DNA from 4 places in the Thalassospira sp. A40-3 genome. Region 1 is predicted to be linked to each of the others. Evidence: riboswitches for the same ligand, from Rfam matches in the RefSeq annotation. Region 1 holds a riboswitch; each other region holds the start of a gene.

The links. A riboswitch is a leader RNA that binds a small molecule or an ion and turns the genes downstream of it on or off. The one in region 1 is predicted to bind cobalamin.
Region 2: linked by a shared signal. The riboswitch ahead of cobU (bifunctional adenosylcobinamide kinase/adenosylcobinamide-phosphate guanylyltransferase) and the one ahead of IT893_RS03135 (ABC transporter substrate-binding protein) in region 1 are both predicted to bind cobalamin.
Region 3: linked by a shared signal. The riboswitch ahead of IT893_RS17125 (methylmalonyl-CoA mutase family protein) and the one ahead of IT893_RS03135 (ABC transporter substrate-binding protein) in region 1 are both predicted to bind cobalamin.
Region 4: linked by a shared signal. The riboswitch ahead of IT893_RS09255 (DUF4198 domain-containing protein) and the one ahead of IT893_RS03135 (ABC transporter substrate-binding protein) in region 1 are both predicted to bind cobalamin.

The regions. Positions count from the first base shown of each region.
Region 1 is NZ_CP065428.1:699,438-704,105, forward strand. It holds gene IT893_RS03125 (bifunctional 2-polyprenyl-6-hydroxyphenol methylase/3-demethylubiquinol 3-O-methyltransferase UbiG) at 1-447, shown strand, start outside; gene IT893_RS03130 (glucan biosynthesis protein) at 524-2,125, opposite strand; cobalamin riboswitch at 2,298-2,501, shown strand; gene IT893_RS03135 (ABC transporter substrate-binding protein) at 2,727-3,752, shown strand; gene IT893_RS03140 (iron ABC transporter permease) at 3,793-4,668, shown strand, end outside.
Region 2 is NZ_CP065428.1:4,291,847-4,296,514, forward strand. It holds gene cobS (adenosylcobinamide-GDP ribazoletransferase) at 1-389, shown strand, start outside; gene IT893_RS19870 (histidine phosphatase family protein) at 420-1,031, shown strand; gene IT893_RS19875 (hypothetical protein) at 1,052-1,690, opposite strand; cobalamin riboswitch at 2,243-2,434, shown strand; gene cobU (bifunctional adenosylcobinamide kinase/adenosylcobinamide-phosphate guanylyltransferase) at 2,492-3,031, shown strand; gene cobW (cobalamin biosynthesis protein CobW) at 3,066-4,106, shown strand; gene cobN (cobaltochelatase subunit CobN) at 4,205-4,668, shown strand, end outside.
Region 3 is NZ_CP065428.1:3,734,605-3,739,272, reverse strand. It holds gene IT893_RS17125 (methylmalonyl-CoA mutase family protein) at 1-1,237, opposite strand, end outside; cobalamin riboswitch at 1,373-1,552, opposite strand; gene IT893_RS17120 (response regulator) at 1,839-2,261, shown strand; gene phhA (phenylalanine 4-monooxygenase) at 2,320-3,219, opposite strand; gene IT893_RS17110 (Lrp/AsnC family transcriptional regulator) at 3,360-3,839, shown strand; gene IT893_RS17105 (SDR family NAD(P)-dependent oxidoreductase) at 3,909-4,667, opposite strand.
Region 4 is NZ_CP065428.1:2,040,071-2,044,738, forward strand. It holds gene IT893_RS09245 (cobalt ABC transporter permease) at 1-443, opposite strand, end outside; gene cbiM (cobalt transporter CbiM) at 436-1,113, opposite strand; gene IT893_RS09255 (DUF4198 domain-containing protein) at 1,130-1,927, opposite strand; cobalamin riboswitch at 2,097-2,294, opposite strand; gene IT893_RS09260 (DUF924 family protein) at 2,445-2,987, shown strand; gene IT893_RS09265 (glycosyl transferase family protein) at 3,047-4,111, opposite strand; gene yaaA (peroxide stress protein YaaA) at 4,136-4,668, opposite strand, start outside.

The DNA.
Region 1 (4,668 bases):
TGGTTTGTTACTGCTCTCGATATTTCCCAGGCAGCAATCGACATTGCGCGTAAAAATGCCGAGCGCAACAACGTCGCCGAAAAGATCAATTTCAAGGTCTGTGATCTGACAAAGGATTTCCCAGAGGGGGATTATGATCTGGTTACGGCCCAGTTTCTTGAGTCACCCTTTGAGTTTCCCCGCGAGAGGATATTGAACCACGCAGCAAGGCACGTTTGTGCGGCGGGCATGTTATTGGTCACCACGCATGGTTCGGTGCCACCATGGTCGGAGACACAATGGGAAACGGATTTCCCGACACCGGAAGAAGCTTTGGTCGCACTGAACCTTGATCTAACAGATTGGACGCGGATCTTTGTTGAGAATTTCTCGCGCATCGGCCAGAAACCCGGCAGCAAGCCGGGGAAACTGATCGATACGGTGATTGCACTGGAACGAAACCGGTAACCTTTCAGCGCCCAAAAGACGGGTCAGTGCAAATGACATTGCCCTGTCTTTCTTTTGGTCGCGTTTGATTGCCGAGTTAACCTTGCTGCTGGTTACCAACGGCCGGCAGGTGCTGGAACATCCAGGTTTCACTGAGCGGTTCATCACCGCGTTTCAGATACATGCGCAGGTCAACCGGGTCTGTGCCCGCCGCCTTAAGGTCAAAGGCCGCGCGCCAGATGCGGGTATCCATGATCGGTTCGATCTTGGTGCGCACAATCTCCCCGCGCGAGGATGTCACAACCACTTCGGGGAATTCGCCATATGCAAGCGTTCCCAGAACCTCACCCTCGAACTCGACGGAAAACTTGATCTCGTCCTTGGGTCGGTTGGTGCCGGGCTCCCCGCCACGGCCCATGCGGGTTGCGGTTGCGTGTGCCAGTTCCTTGACCGGGAACGGGTTATGGGCCTGCCAATACAGGCGGTATTTGAATTGATAAGAATTGCCCGCCTTGGCTTCGCCATTCGGGACCCAGAAGGCGGCAATGTTATCGTGGATTTCATCGTCGGTCGGGATTTCGATCAACTGAACCGCACCGTCATGCCAGTCGCCTTGCGGTTCGACCCACAGGCTGGGGCGGCGGTGATAACGCACACCATCAAGATAGTTTTTCACATCGCGATCGCGCTGCATCAGGCCAAAACCACGCGGATTATTGTCACCAAACGCCGATGCGCGGATGGTTTCCGGGTTGTTCAGCTGTCGCCAGATGCGTTCCCCGCCGCCAGTCCAAAGCTCCAGCCCGTCGCTGTCATGCACTTCCGGACGCCAGTCAAAGCGGAACGACTTGTTCTGTTCGGAATACCAGAACATGCTGGTCAGCGGTGCGATGCCAAGCCGTTCTATGTCTTTGCGCAAAAACAGATGCTTTTCGACATCCGTCGTCACCCCTTCGCCGCGATAAAGCAGGAATTTATAAGCACCCGTGATGCTGGGCCCATCCAGCAGGGCATAGACCGTCACCGGGTCTTCGGGGTTTTTGGCCGGTTTGATAAAAAATTGACGGAAATCGGGGAATTCTTCGGGAACCGAGGTCGCCGTATTGACCGCAATGCCGCGCGCCGACAGGCCATATTGGCCTTCATCGCCAATCGCGCGGAAGTACGATGCGCCAAGAAACGCTGCCCAGTCCTGGGTTTTCCAGTCATCGCGCGCCTGATTTTCATGCAGGCGGAAACCGGCAAAGCCGCTATTGGCGGGCAGTTGGCGGGCAATGCTGTCTTCGGGCATGTCAAAGTAATCGGGCTTATAGATCACTTCGCGTGCCTGCCCGTTTTCCAGAAGATACATATGCACCGGTTTGGCGAAATACATACCCAGATGGAAGAAGGTCAGCGGATAGGTGCCCGACCCATCGGAAAACGGCGAATGGTCGCGTTTGTAGTGCAGCTTGCCATGGGTGTCGTAATCGATCTTGCCGACAATTTCCGGGTTTGGCGCAACGGGTGCTTCATATGCCGATGCGGCCATGGATTTGGCGCGTGCAATCAGATCGGCAAAATCAAACGGCTGTGCCGAACCCAGATCAAGGCCGTCGACATCTGCCAAAGCATGCTGATAGATCGACATTCCCGGCAGGATAAGACCGGCTGCCGCGATGGATTTCAAAAAGCGTCTGCGTTCAACAGAAGTCGTCATGTTCATCACATTCCTGTGGTTTGAGGTGTCGGGAAAGCATACCCGGCAGTGTGGAGGTAATCGGGATGAAACATGGCAAATTCAAGGTCGTATCAATTGCTTTTTATGCATGGAGGCGCAGCGTTAATGCCACTGGTGGTCTGCCAATTTCCTTGACCGTGTTTTTGGTTTAATCTAACCGTGACGTGTCGGTATCCGAATATCGGATAAAGGGAATTCGAGATGGGCCGAATATGGGCTCATTAACCGAAGCTGCCCCCGCAACTGTAGGCGGCGAGCATTTTTCTGACCAATGCCACTGGGATCAACCCGGGAAGGCCAGGGAAAATGCGTTGACCCGTAAGCCAGGAGACCTGCCGACACGAAGACGACGGACCGGGCGGGGTGCCCCGGAGAATGTCGGTACGTGTCTTGGCCCAACAGTTTAGCCCAGGTTTTCTAAGCTTTAAGGCCGACATCTTCCGCCATCTCCTGACACTTTTGCCAGTCCATTGACAGCAGTAAAAGTGATGTTATGTTATAACATAACATTTGACGGTGCGTTGAAACTGGATCATCCAAAACGGTCCCGGATCAGCGCATCAGCAAGAGGGAACTAAAAGTGATCAATCACGATAAACGTGTACTGGCGGTCGGGGTGTTTGCCGCTGGTCTTATTTCATCTGTTTCACTTGCCTCGCCGACCGAATATCCGCTCAGTATCGAGAACTGCGGCACTGTGTTGCAATTTGACGCGGCCCCCGATCGCGTGGTGTCGCTGGGCCAAAGCACGACCGAAATTCTTTATTCGCTGGGCCTGGCCGATAAGGTCAAGGGTACGGGTGTCTGGTTCGGTCCGGTGATGGATGAATTCAAGGACGTCAACGCATCTGTGCCGCGTCTGGCCGACAATGATCCGGGTTTCGAGACCGTTGTCGCGCAAAAGCCGCAACTGGTTGCCACCCAGTATCAGTGGCATGTCGGGCCCAAGGGCACCGTTGGCACCACCGAACAGTTCAACGAACTGTCCATTCCGGTCTACACCGCACCCGCTGATTGTGTGGGCAAGGACAATGCCGGTGGCGGTGACGGGGTGCGTCACGAAGGCTTCACTATGGATCTGATTTATCGCGAGATTTCCGATCTTGCGCAAATCTTTGATGTCGAAGATCGCGGCGACGCACTGATTGCCAGCTTGAAGGAACGTCAGGAAAGCTCATTGGCGCGTGTGACGGCAAGCGGCCATGACAACGTATCCGCTGTCTTCTGGTTTTCCAGTCCCGAAATCAACAGTGATCCCTATGTGGCCGGCAAAAACGGTGCAGCGGGCTATATCGCCGGTAAACTTGGTGTTCGCAACATCATCGACAGCAATGAAGAATGGCCAACAGTTGGCTGGGAAACCATCGCGCGCGCCAATCCTGATATCATTGTGATTGGCAAAATGGGCCGTCGGCGTTTTCCGGCCGATGACTGGCAGGTCAAGATGGACTTCCTGAAAACCGATCCGGTCGCAAGTCAGATGAAGGCGGTGCGCAATGGCAATATCGTGGTGATGGACGCCCAGTCGATGGATCCGACCATCCGCCTGATCAATGGTATTGAAACACTTGCCGAAGCCGTCGAAAGACTGAGCGCTTCGAACTGACCTGCACTGCCAAAGGCGCATGATATGCCCGGAGAATTCAATGTTTGAAACAACGCCAGTGCAGCAGCCGGTTCAGCCACCTCGGCAATCGCTGGCGGGTCGGGCATATCTTGCGCGGGCTGGTGTCAGTCTTGGTGCTTTGGTTTTGCTTGTTGGCGTCATCGCAATGGCCGCGGCCAAGGGGGAAACACACATTCCCCTTGGTACCGTCTTTCAGACCATTGCCAATCATCTTTGGCAGGCGGGCTATGACGTTGATCCGATTGATGCCGGGATCATCTGGAATTACCGGATATCGCGCGCCATGGTGGCGGCGGCCTGCGGGGCGTCCCTTGCGCTGTCCGGCGCAGTGTTGCAGGCACTTTTGCGCAATAGCCTTGCTGATCCTTATTTGCTGGGGATTTCGGCCGGGGCATCGACCGGTGCAGTCAGCGTTGCCATTCTGGGGTTTGGCGCGGGCATGGTTTCCCTGTCACTTGGCGCCTTTGTCGGCGCGCTGGTGGCATTCGGGTTTGTTGCCCTTTTGGCCATTCCGGCCGGGCGCGGGGCCGGTGCGATCATTCTTGCCGGGGTAGCCGGATCACAACTGTTTAACGCGTTAACGTCCTTCATCGTGACCAAGGCCGCCACGGCGGACGAGGCACGCGGGGTAATGTTCTGGCTGCTTGGTAATCTAAGTGGCGTGCGATGGCCTGATGTCTATCTTGCGCTGCCGGTTGCCGTTATCGGCTTGCTGGTTTGCCTTTGGTATTCCCGTGCGCTTGATGCCTTTACCTTTGGTGTGGAGTCGGCAGCATCCCTTGGTGTGCCGGTGCGCCGGGTTTATGTGGTGTTGATTGCCATTGCTGCCTCGATGACCGCAGTGATGGTCAGTATCGTCGGGTCCATCGGCTTTGTCGGGTTGGTCATTCCCCAT
Region 2 (4,668 bases), 750 kb from region 1:
GTTTTGGCCTGCGTCTGATTTTACTTTCTGCGGCGGGCGATGCCGGGCAGGCAGCGATCCTGTTTCTGGTGATGGCAATAACATCACGGGCGGCAATGCCAGTCGTGATGCATATCCTGCCTCCGGCGCGCGCCGATGGTTTGGGCAAGGGGGCCGGAACGCCAAATTTGATGATGGTCGGTTTGGGTGTTGGCCTTGCTTTGATCCTGTCGCTTGTTTTATCGGGTCTGTTTGCGACGATGGCCATTCTAATGGGTGGACTTTTGGCGGTGGGTATTGTTGCGGCGGTCGCGAAATGGCAGATCGGTGGCCAGACAGGGGATGTCCTGGGGGCAACCCAGATCGTGACCGAACTGTTTGTTGGTATCGCCTTTATTGCCGCCCTTTGATCAACCAGCACAGCAACAAGAAGGAATGCCGTGAGCAGTTTGAAAATAACCCGCTGGTGGCTGGTGCGTCACGCGCCCGTCCAAAATCCGAAACGGCTGGTCTATGGCCAAAGTGACATGCCTGCCGACCTTTCCGATGAAAAGGCACTGGCTGCCCTTGCCGGGCAACTGCCGGGTGATGCCGTCTGGGTAACCAGCCATCTGTCACGTACGCATGATACGGCGCGCAGTCTGCAGGCGTTCATGGATAAAGACATAGCGCCGCAGGCTGAAAGCGGCTTTGCCGAACAGCATTTTGGTGATTGGGAATTGCAGAACTGGAATGATTTGCCCAAGGGGGAAACAACACGGTTCTGGACCGACTTTGCCCGCCAACACCCCCCAAAGGGTGAAAGCTTTGCCGATGTGGTTGCCCGTGTCGGACCCGTCTTTGGCCGATTGAGTGCGGATTGGGCCGGGCGCGACATTGTCGCTGTCGTTCATGGCGGCACAGTGCGTGCCATGCTTGCCAATGCACTGGGTTTATCCCTTGAAACCGCATTGGCATTTCATATCGACACGTTGGGTCTGACCACGCTTGAATATATCGACGGTGTCGACGAACCGGGCTGGCGCGTGACCGCTGTCAATCAGCGCTTTTAAGGAGCTTAAGGCATGTTCCGTCAGGCAGAGGCCAGCTCGATATCGGATGCCATGTCATCAAGCGCGTGTTCTGCCAGATAGCGGTCAACCATATCCGGATTCAGATCATGTTTTTCGCAGATGTCGAAAACATCGCGCAGATAGGCCTGATAATAGGGCACCGGGCGGCTGCGTGATTTGCTTCGCAATTTGGCGACATTCGGGAAATCACTGGCAAAGGATGCGTTTTCAATCACCTGGATGATGGTGTCATCAATGATGGCAGCCGGCATTCCGCAATAAGTCTTGCCGCAGGCAGACAACATCTTGCTGGCAGTCGGAACGGAAATGCCCGGCTGGGAAAGCAGCTCGTTCAACTCGTCCTGTCCGAAATCCGAGATCGACATCAGGGTCACTAGGGTTGGCATATCGCGCACAAGCAACGAAAGCGCATTGACGCGAATGCCACGTTCATGGGACCAGATGATGGTTGCGATTACACCCTTTGAGGCATCCTCGGCAAAGATGTCACGCACATCGCGGCGTGCCAGAGTGATCTCGCCATCGGCTGCGCGCTGTTCAAGAAAATCCTGAAATGACCGATCAGGACTGTTCAGACGGTCCAGCAATCCCAGCCACATGTCCTTGCGAGACGATGTGGTCCAGGTTGGCGCGTTCATCTGTCGGATTTTGGATAGGTGAGAACGTATTGCCATTGGTCTTGAAAAATCCAGATTACCCCAAGAGTTTCGGTTGCAGTATTTCCTGCAGCCATCCGGGTGATGAGTCTACTTCCCGGGTTTTCGCCAGATTGCGGATTGTTCCGTCTTTAGGGTCAGGACCTATTAATTTGGTTTGAATGGTTAAACAGATTTGCGCGGATACGCGGAGTAAAACTGCAGGAAGATATTTATCTTTCAAGGTTTTACGACAAAGTAGTCCGTGCAAATCCGATTAATCCGAAGGACAGACGTTATATTTGCAAACTCCAGCGTCAAATCCCTTGTGCGGGATACCAACCCGCCCGGCGGGCTTTTCCTTGGATTTCGCAAATATAACGTCTGCCATTCAAATCAAATTAATAGGTCCTGACCCTAGTTCCAGCGCAACGGCTTGATGTTGGCTGAAATGGTATGACCTCTCAAGCAGACAATTCTTACAAATACTGACCTTCCGATTAGGGTGGGGTGGTAACGAAGGGTTAAGTGCCGAGAATGACCTTTGGCATTTTTGGCAAACCTGCTAGGTTCGGCGCATCGTTCGGTGATGGGAAATCGGTGCAAGGCCGATGCTGCCCCCGCAACTGTATCGGGTTGGGAGATCCGGGTCGGTGCCAACGCGCCAGACCAGCCACCGGGAAACCGGGAAGGCGGATCGCTTTCATGCCCGCAGCCAGGAAACCTGCCGAAGGTGTCACTATTCGAAGGAAGGTGACGACGCAATCGGGCCTCGGTGGGAGGCCATGGCGAGGAAGAAACGGGATGACCCAGACTTTACCCCCTGACGGCCCCTCTGGCGGGACGCATCTGATCCTTGGCGGGGCGCGATCCGGCAAAAGCCGGTTTGCCGAAAACATCATTAATCAGGCGGGCGGTGGCACATATATCGCAACCGGGCGTGCCTGGGATGACGAAATGGCCAACCGCATAGATCTTCACAAAAAATCACGCGGCGATCTTTGGCAGACACTCGAGGAACCGGTCGAACTTTGTTCGGCGCTGCAGACCTGTAATGTCACAGGCGGCAAGCCTGTTCTTGTTGATTGTCTGACCTTGTGGCTGACCAATCTGATGCTTGAAGACCGCGACATTGATGCCGAGATCGCAGCTCTTTGTGATCTGGTGCCAACCCTTGTCGTGCCGGTGCTTTTTGTCTCAAACGAGGTTGGTTTTGGCATCGTGCCGGAAAATGCGATGGCGCGGGCCTTTCGCGATCATGCCGGACGCCTGCATCAACGCATTGCAGAGATTGCAGACAAGGTCACCCTTGTGGTGGCCGGCATTCCGATGTCGGTCAAATAACAACATAAATTATTGAATTTTAAGGATTTCAGAAATGGCACAATTGGGCAAAATCCCGGCAACCGTCATTACCGGTTTTCTGGGCGCTGGCAAGACAACCATGATCCGCAATATGCTGGAAAATGCCAATGGCAAACGCATCGCGCTGATCATCAATGAATTTGGCGATCTGGGTGTGGATCGAGGCATCATCAATGGCTGTGGCATTGAAGGCTGCGAAGAAGATGACGTTGTTGAACTGGCCAATGGTTGCATCTGCTGTACCGTGGCTGATGACTTCCTGCCTACCATCCAGGGCCTGATTGACCGTGAAACGCCGCCTGATCATATCGTGATCGAAACATCTGGTCTTGCCCTGCCAAAACCGTTGGTAAAGGCGTTTAACTGGCCCGAAGTCCGGTCGCGTGTGACCGTTGATGGCGTTGTGGCGGTTCTTGATGGCGCGGCCCTGCGTGATGGTCTGTTTGCCCATGATCATCACGCGGTACAGGCGCAACGCGAAGCAGACGAAAATCTTGATCATGAAAGCCCGCTTGAAGAACTGTTCGAAGAACAGCTTCACTGTGCCGATATGGTGGTTCTCAACAAGACGGACCTTCTGACCGATGCCGAACGCAGCAAGGTCGAAGCCGATATCCGTGCAGAGCTGAAAAAGCCGTCAGTCAAGATTATCGCGACCGAACATTCACGGGTTGAAAACGCCATCCTGCTTGGTCTGGGGGCTGCCGCCGAGGATGACCTTGATAGTCGCCCAAGCCATCATGACGATGGCCACGAACATGATCATGATGATTTCGACAGTTTTGTCGTATCGCTTGATGCGATCAGTGATCCGGCCAACCTTGAGAAGCGCCTGATTGATGTCGTGCGTCAGTTTGACGTGCTGCGCATCAAAGGATTCGTTGATGTGCCGGGCAAACCGATGCGCCATGTGGTTCAGGGGGTTGGTGAACGTTTTCAGCGCTATTTCGACCGTCCGTGGGCGGATGGCGAAACCCGCCGCTCGGAATTGGTGGTGATTGGCCTGCATGGTCTGGACCGCACTGCGATCGAGGCCGCCATCAAAGCCGCCTGATCCAAGTTAACCTGATCAAGCCACCTGAAACCGGATGCTAAAAATCATCCGGTTTCAGCCTGTTTTAAGACCAAACGCATAAGGATACGGATCCCGCGATGCATCTATTGGCAGCCCAGCCCGGAATGGTCACAGATGGCAGTGAGGCCGTCGACCTTGGACAGCAACCCGGCGATGTGGTGATCCTGTCTGCGGCCGAGTCCGAACTTGCCTGTCTTGCAGGGGCGCAAGGGCGTCTGGTCGATGCATTTGGCGACGAAACCCCGTCACTGCGTCTGGCAAGTTTGCTGCAGCTTGGCCACAACATGTCGGTCGATCTTTATATCGACGATGTACTTTGCGATGCCAAATTCATCATCGTGCGCATTCTGGGCGGGCGCGGTTATTGGGATTATGGCATCGAACAACTGGTTGCGCTTTCACGTGCCAAGGACATTCCATTGGTCCTGTTGCCCGGTGATGATCAACCCGATGCGGAGCTTCTGACGCTTTCGACCGTCAAGGGGCGCGAATATCAGAATATCTGGCGTTACCTGATCGAAGGCGGACCGCAAAATTCCGA
Region 3 (4,668 bases), 1.3 Mb from region 1:
ACTGGAACTTGGACCAAGCTGCCTTCGCCAGTTCCTTGGTCAGGTTTTCAATAAACCACGAACCACCCGCCGGATCGATGACCCGGTGCACGTTGCTTTCTTCCTGCAAAATCAGTTGGGTGTTGCGCGCAATGCGGCGCGCAAAGCCATCGGGCAGGCCAATCAGATGATCATAAGGCAGGCAGGTCACACTATCCGCACCGCCAAGACCGGCGGCAAAGCTTGTCACCGTGGTGCGCAGCATATTGACCCACGGATCAACCTTGGTCAGGGCCATTTCGGCCGAAACCGCATTGATCGTAATCGTTGCATCCTCGGCACCCGATGCCGAAAGAACGCGGCTCCACATCATGCGAAGCGCACGCAGCTTGGCGATCCCGGCAAAGAAGTCCGTGCCGATGGCGACGTTAAACACCATCGCACCCGCGGCCTGATCAACCGCCATCCCGGCATCGGTCAGGGCACGCAAATAGGTCACCCCGCTTACCAGCAAACAGGCCAGTTCCTGAGCATCGGTGGCCCCGGCATTGTAATAAGGTGCGCCATTCACCGAAATTGCGGTCGCCAGCGGGAACAGATCAATCAGCTCAACCGCAACACTTGCCGCATGATCAACCGCCTCCTGTGCGCCACAGGGCAGGGTGCCGGTAGATGCCAGGGTTCCGATCGGGTCGATGTTAAAGGCCGGTGCGGCTTCGTCGGCACCGTCGGTATTTGCGATATGGGCAGCCAGAAGTGCTGCGGCCGGAACACCAGCCGCCCCGGCATCAAGTCCGACGGTGGCAAGGTTGGTGTAAACATCCTCAAGCGCGGCATCAAGGTCCGCCAGACAATGAATGGCAATCCCATCAACACCGACCTCTGCAGAACTGATTTCGCGCCCCGCACGGGCGGCGGCATCAAGCCTTAGCGTGATTGAGGTCGCCCCATTTTCAAGGTCCTCGAGGATCGCGGCATTGGTGGCCTTGGGGTCGGGATGGGTATGAAGTTGACGGATGTCCCAGCCGGTGACGGTTTCGCGCGGCTCGACCGTGGCATTAAGAACTTCGTGGATCAGCCGGGTCGCGTCATCCTGATCATCATTTGTATAGATCGGCTGAACGGAAAACCCATCAAGCGTATTGGTGACAAGCTTCTTTTCGAACGGTGCCCCTTTAAGGGCCTCCTCGGCAAGCTTGCGCCAACTTGCGTAATCAGCAGATGGAAATTCGGATGCGAGCTTTAGCGGGTCGGACATGGTTTCTCCCGGCTTGGTGTGTCCCGTCCTTGATGCGACTCCATATGGGGTCTTCATATGGCGTCGGGCACGGAACGTTGCCAAATTCTATTCTACTACGGATTCCCAGTACCCGGTACACCCCGCCCGGCCCATTTCATGCCAAGAAAACACCATCGGTATTCTGACTCGCGAGAAAGCCTGCAAAAAGGCCGTCACGCTTACAGTTGCGGGGGCAGTTCCGGGCTTGGCCAAAGTGCGCTAAAGCACGGCCGCACCGGATTCCCGATCCTATTTTCCGGTCACATTCGCGACATGGCGGTTTATAGCACCTGTCCTTAATTCCGTAAATAGGCATGGAAATGCCTATTTAGACGGATATCGACCCCGACAAATCAGGTTTCCGTAACGTTATGTCGGCGGAAACATTGGGGTTTTGCACGTCTGTTCGTGGTTTGCGCGCCGCATGGTTCCGATCCTTGCGGCCTTATACTTTCGCGGCACGGGTGCAAGATCAGGGTGAAGCCGGAACATTGCGTGGCAAAAATTTGGCGGGTTTAACCAATTTGACATTTTCGTCTGTCAGTTTGGACTTGTCCCAAAACTCGGAGTATCGCCATCCATGAACGCGCTCAGCGCCATGCCGTCGCAATTCTGTCCTGATGGACTGGTTGCGTTCGCCGACGACAGTCCCAGCGCCAAAGCAGCCCTTGAAACAGTGTTGCGTCGGGCAGGATATGACGTGGCCGGTTTTGATTGTGCCGATGATCTGATTGATCAGCTGGACGGGCTTTATCCCCGTGCCATCATCCTTGATATCGAAATGCCGGGTATGAGCGGCTTTGAAGCGTTCTGCGAAATTCGCCGCCGCTATCCCAACAGCCAAAACGTGCCGGTTTTCTTCTTCTCGGCCCATTATGATGCCGACACCCGCGCACAAGCCGATGCGCTTGGGGCGGCCGATTTCATCAGCAAGGACGCCAGCCCGAAAGTGGTGCTTGAGCAACTCAATCGGGTGCTGGGTCATTCCATCAGTGCCTGCTAGCGGTGCTGCCAGACCAGCCCTGCCTTGATCAATCCTGAACGGATCGCCACGCCCTGCCTTACGCAGGGCGTTGTTGTCTGTGGGTCCTGTGGGTCTCCTCGCCCAGGGAAATGATGCTGTCTGCAGCACCATGCACATGATAAAGCCGGTCTGTCGGCAAGGTGGTTGCCGGATCAATCGCAGGCTTCTTGGCGAGCCGATCATAGATCGGGGCGAGCGGCACATTCATCGCGTCAAACAACTGATCGTAACTTTCCAGAACGAAATAGGTTTTCTGGAAATCATCAATCGCATAATCCGTGCCCATGACGCGTTCAAGCTCGAACGCTACCCGGTTTGGTGTGGGATCGGTCACCGAATAGATGGTTTCGGTTTGCGATGACAACATGCCAGCCCCATAGGCGCGCAATCCATGCGGGGTCATGATCAGGCCAAACTCCACCATGTACCAATACATCCGCGCCAGCTGTTTCAGGCCGCCCATCGCAATGGCCTCTGGGCCCTTGGCGCCATAGGCTGCCAGATAGTCGGCAAAGGTCGGGTCATAGAGCATCGGCACATGACCAAAAAAGTCATGGAAGATGTCGGGTTCGACCAGATAATCCATTTCCTCGGGCTTGCGCAGCCACACCGTGACCGGGAACCGCCGATTGGCAAGATGGTCAAAAAACACATCATCAGGCACCAGCCCCGGAACAGCCACAAGATGCCAGCCGGTCGCCGCATGGAGCTTCTCGCTAACCCGGCCGAAATGCGGAATCTGATCCGCCGCATCAAGTTTCATCAGATTGCGAATGTAATCCTCGGCGGCATAACCGGCCAAAATGCGCGACTGGCGGTCATAAAGTTTGCGCCAAAGTTCGTGCTCGGCCTCGGTATATGTGCTCCAGTCCTGATCGATGGTGTAGTCGTCATTGATGTGGCTGTAATCACCACGCAGATCGTTTCCCTGATTCATGGCCGTCCTCTTTCGGGTTCTATTGCCGATTTACAAGGATCATTTTACATCAACTCTAATGTCATTTTCTGGCCAATAGGGCATCGAAATCGGCTATGATGTGCATATTGTGACCTTGTGTGTTTGATTTGGGGTTTAAAATGACCGACGTGACGCTAAGTGCGACCGATATCCGCATCCTGCAGGCCCTGCAAAAGGACGCCGCCATCAGCAATGTTCAACTGGCTGAAATGGTCGGCATGTCGCCATCGCCGTGTTTGCGTCGGGTCAAACAGCTTGAGGCATCCGGGGTGATCAAACGTCAGGTCGCCCTTCTGGATCGCAAGAAACTCGGCTTTGGGGTGCTGGCGACCATTCAGGTCCGCTTGCAAAGCCATACCGAACAAGGGGCGGAGGATTTCGCCCGCGCGATGAATGATCTTCCGGAAATCCTGTCCTGCTGGGCGATGACGGGACGGCAGGATTTTCTGCTGGTGTCTGTGGCACGCGATATCGAAAGCTTTGGCGATTTTGTTACCCATCAGTTGCTTTCAATGCCCAATGTGCGCGATGTGCAATCCAGTCTGGTTTTAAAGGAATACAAGAACCTGACAGCCATACCGTTGCCGAAAGGCGGTTAAAGGTATCGGAAAGACGTATGCGGGGCCGGGTGCAAATGCACCCGGCCCAGTCTTTGGTGGCAGTCGCAATCAGGTGCCGAGACCACCCGCGATATTGATGGTCTCGCCAGTGATGTACCCGGCATGCGGACCAGCAAAAAAGGCGATGGTTTCAGAAACTTCCTCCAACGTAGCAATACGTCGGATCGGATGCATATCGAGAAGCGCATCCGGGATGTCATCCCCAAGGACTTCAGTTGCCATCTCTGTTGGCATCACACCGGGCTGAATGACATTCACCGTGATGTTGCGTCCACCGAGATCGCGGGCAACACCCTTGGCATAGCCGACAAGGGCAGCTTTGGTTCCAGCATAATCAGCAGCGCCGGCAAATGGAACGTAACTACCAAGCAATGAGCCGATAAAGATGATGCGGCCACCGTTGGAAAGCCTGGGTGCGGCCGCACGGGTATTGGCGATCGTTCCCATGACATTGACCTGCCACTGACGGTTATAATTTTCGCCATCAAGTTCGGGATCATCCACCGACTGTCCCTGTATGGCGATGCCTGCATTATTCACAAGAATGTCGAGTTTGCCGAATTCGGCAATCACGGCGTCAATCAACGGCTTGGCAGAGGCCAGATCGGATTGATCGCTTTTGATGGCGATCGCGCGAACGCCTTTTGATCCGAGCCTATTGACGACGGCCTTGGCCTTTTCGTCAGAGGACGCATAGCTGATGGCAACATCTGCGCCAAGATCGGCAAGCTTTTCAGCTGTTGCCGCGCCGAGGCCACGAGAACCACCCGTGACAAGAGCAACTTTTCCGCTGAGAACTGCGGTCATG
Region 4 (4,668 bases), 1.3 Mb from region 1:
TCACGCACGATGGTCGCAATGATTTCTGCCTGTTCGTGAGTAATTGCAGGCTCAGCCTTTGACCCTGCCCCCGATGCTGTCGGCGCCTTTGACGATACTGTTTGCGCAGCCTCATCAGCACCCGCTAGGTCCGCTATGGAAAAGATTGCCTCGGCGACGTGCCCTGCCCCGAGATCGGCACGAAAACGCAGATCAACTTGTTGGCTTGGCGTGTAGACAAAGAAACCATCACCATCAGTGGTAACTTCATCAATCTTGTTGCCATCAAGATCAAAGATCTCAACAAGCGTGTTTTCGGCCATGACACCGTTGGAGAAACCGATTTCACCTTCGACGTTTGAACCGCTTGGAAACAGGGATGCGATAACCTTGTGCGCCTGTGCAGGTGTGGTGCCGACCACAAGCATGCCAAGCGCAAAGACCAGCATGAGTGATCTAGCCATTGGATGCCTCGCCCGCCTGCTTTGCACGCAAGGATGCTGCTGGCTGCATCTCGAAACCCGATGTCTGATCGGCGGGTTGCAGCAAGGCCGGTTTGACCTTGGCGATCAGATATACCGATGCCGCTGAAACCAGCCCTTCGACCACCATGATCGGAATGTGGGCAAAGAAGACCAGCTTGGCCGCCGGGACAAACGCATCACCGCTGAGCGCAAGCGAAATCGCGACAAACACCGTTGTCAGCCCGATGGAAAATGCACCGGCACATCCACCAAGCACGGCGGCTGCGACCGGGTTGCTGCGCGACACCATTCCCCGGAACAAAAGCCCCGCCAGCACAGCCGGAAAGGCGATATTGACCGTATTGACGCCAAGAACCGTCAAACCGCCAAAGCCAAAGAAAACCGCCTGAAGCAAGAGACCGACAAAAAGTGCCGGAAACGCGGTCCAGCCAAGCACGAGCCCGGCAAGACCGCTCATGATCAGATGCACACTGGATGGTCCCACCGGCACATGAATAAGCGAGGCAACAAAGAATGTTGCCGACAAAACCCCGGTAGCAGGAATTTTATCGATTGGCAGTTTACGCAGTCCAAGGCCAAGCCCGGCAACTGCAAGAATACCCCCGCCAATCAAGACTTCCGGTGCCAGCGCACCATCAACAATATGCATCTGTTTTGTCCCTCGCCTATTTCACATCATAGGCGCGAACCCACAGGACTGCATCCTGTGAAAGTTCCTTGCCCTGAAATTCTTTTTCAGGGCCGCTGCCAAGTGCTGCAAATCCCCAAAAGCCTGCCTTGGGGACACCAAAAGTGAAATACCCGTTTTCATCGGAAATGGCCACAACCGCACCGCCGGGCATTGGCGATGCCGTTGGGCTTTTGGGGGTATTGCTGGCCATATCGGGTTCTGCTGCCATGTATTCGATTTCGACTTCAACACCGGCGACAGGTTGGCCTTCGCTTAGCACACGGCCGGTAAAGGTCGAACCGGCAATGATGTTGGTTGGTCGATTAAGCGGCAGGATTTCGGTTTTAAGACCTTGCGGTTCCATCCAGTCGGTCGGAATTTCATTGCGGTTCACATAGGACTTCGTGATCTGCTGGATGAAGATATCTTCGCTTTCTTCGAAATACGGTGCCGGGACCACCACCATGACGTAATCACCGCTGCGGCGCAGTGTTAAAGTTGCGTCAAAGGCCGCTGCCGAGTTGGCAATTCCGGTGAAAGTAATCGGCGAAAGCGTTGATTTCAGATCAATTTTCTCACCGCGATTAACCGCATAAAATTCAAACGGCTCGGCCATATCCATGACATGGCCGTTTTCAAACGGGTGCCAGAAAATCAGCTTTACCGGCTGATCCCCGGCCTTGGTCACGTTTACGTTCGGCGTATAGGCCAATTGAAAATGCGCATGCGCCGGCATGGTCGCCGACAGCACGCAGGCGCTTGCAATCGCAAGCCTGCCAAGGGTCTTAAACATATAATCGTCTCTTTCTCAAACGATGCACGCAGGCCAACGGCCCAACGCACAGGGTCAGGACAAAGAACGATAGGATGGCTGGAAGCAAGATTGCGGATCTTCAAAAGACCGTTTGTACCCCTGCAACCTGACGCTCACCCCGGCGTCCAACAGTTTCATACCGGGCAATCAGCACCCGGCAGTCAAAGGCAGGTCTCCTGGCTCACGGTTTGAAAAGCAATGCGCCTTCCCGGTTTGCACCAGTGGCATATGCAATGCTCTGACCGCTTACAGTTGCGGGGGCAGCCGTGGCTTTGTCATGCATGACGCACCACGTTCCCTTTTAAGTTGGTCCAATCGGATCAACACCAAAGACAATGTCATAATCCACGCCGGACGGATTGCTGTCAACTCCCTGCCCCATGGTCCATGACAATCTTTTTGCGGATGGCTTGACGCGCCTTAAACCGGGCGCGAAGATCACCCGCAATTTTGCCGACGGGCCGCAAAAGCCTGCAATCAGATGGGTGGAAACATTATGAAACCTGAAACGGTTCTTGTTTTCTGGTTCAAGGAACTCGAAGAAAAACAGTGGTTTATCAAGGATGAAGCCCTCGATCGCCATATCGCGGAACGCTTTGCCGATTTTCATGCCGCCGCCACGGCCGGAGAGCTTTTTAACTGGCGCAAAACCGCCCATGGACGACTTGCCGAGATCATCGTTCTTGATCAGTTTTCACGCAATATGTACCGCGATCAGCCACAGTCCTTTGCATCAGATCCAATGGCATTGGTGCTGGCACAGGAAGCTGTTTCCTTGAGGCTGGATCGCAAACTGGTCACACCGCAGGAACAGGCATTTCTGTATATGCCCTACATGCACTCAGAATCCGAAATCATTCATGAAGTGGCGGTTGACCTGTTTTCACAGCCCGGCCTTGAGCACAATTCCGAGTTCGAGCTGAAACACAAGAAGATCATTGACCGGTTTGGCCGCTATCCACACCGCAATGAAATACTGGGTCGTCCATCAACGGCAGAGGAAGTGGCGTTTCTCAAAGAACCCGGATCATCGTTCTGAGCATTAAAAAAGGGACGGTTTCCCGTCCCTTTTATTCGATCTCACTTGATCACGGAACATCAGCCGACATCACGGTCGCGATTATCCCACCAGCCCTGCACAAGGCTTTCTGCCTCATCCATGTAATCCGCCTTGCCGGCAAGGAAGGCTGCCATGGCAGCACTGCCCTTGATCTTGGCTTCGGCAGGAATATCTTCTACCTCGCCACGCCAGACAGCCAGGAAGTGCTTTAGCGACACAGGGCTTTGTTCTTCGCCGTCTTTCTCGGTTTTCGACAGCAATGCGGGCCAGCGAACATCATTCAGCTCACCATTATCAAGCATGCGCAGATCGACATGCTTATAGGGTGTTCTTTCGGCTTCGCCGCCACCGCCCTTGATCACACCGATGCGTGGAAGTTCCAAGAGCTTGCCGGTTTCACGATGGACATCAAGAAACGCCGGATGAAACACACCAAGGAAGGCTGCACGCGCATGCAACGGATTAAGCAAACGCAGTAACGTATTGACCGGACTGCGCAACCCAAGAATCGGACGCAATCCAATCAGCTCCTGCAGTTTGGGATGCATGTGACGCAGCGGCAGATATGCAAAGCCCTTCGATGCGATATCAGAACGCGCTTCTTCTGCAGACATGGCAATCGGAAGCTTAAGCGCCTTGATGGCAACTTCTGTGCTGATCCCGTTGACCAGATGCGAGTTATAGCCATGCATCAGCACCGGAACATTATTCTGTGACAGCAAAAGCGCCGACAGCACGAACCAAGGCAGACCACGGGTCCGACCGGCCGCATAGGATGGCCAATCCAGCGCAGGACGCATAAGCGCGTCATCTTTGCTGTCTTCATCCGGTTCAAGGCGCGCGGCCTTGCGCACAGCTTCGATCATGCCAGCCAGTTCTTCGGGCGTTTCAGCACGGTAGCGCAGCATCAAAAGGAATGCGCCAAGCTGGATCGGTTCGACCTCGTCGCGCAGGATCATCGAGAACGCATCAAATGCCTCCTCGCGGGTCAGACTGCGCGAACGGCCCGGCCCACGGAAAAACGTGCGCAGATAGCCAGAAAACGGATGCGCCTCTGGTAAGACATTCTCATCCTCGAGCTGTTCAAGATGCTCGTCGGTCATATGGTTTCACCGGAATAGTTGGTGTTACTGATCGTGAATACGCGTGAAGACCCACTCTGTCTCGGTCGAGAGGTCATCCTGATAGCGATAGCCATCAACATTAAACTTCTTGAGCTCTTGCGGGTCTTCGAGCCGATTGTCAATCATATAGCGTGCCATCATGCCACGCGCACGCTTTGCCGAGAAGCCGACAACCTTGGCCGTACCGCCCTTCACTTCCTTGAACACAGGCGTAATTACCGGGCCATCAAGGACCTTGGTCTTGATCGATTTGAAATACTCGTTCGAGGCGAGATTGATCAGGCTACGGTCCTTGTGACCTTTGGTAATCTCGTTGATTTCTTTTGAAAGCTTATCATCCCAGAACGCGTAAAGGTCCTTGCCCCGCGGGTTCGAAAGGCGCGTTCCCATTTCAAGACGGTATGGCTGCATCAAATCACGCGGCTTCAGAAGGCCATAAAGGCCCGAAAGCATCCGAAAATGGTCCTCTGCCCAGTCGATGTCTTCGGCCTTCATGGTATCGGCATCAAGGCCGACATAGGTATCACCGCGGAATG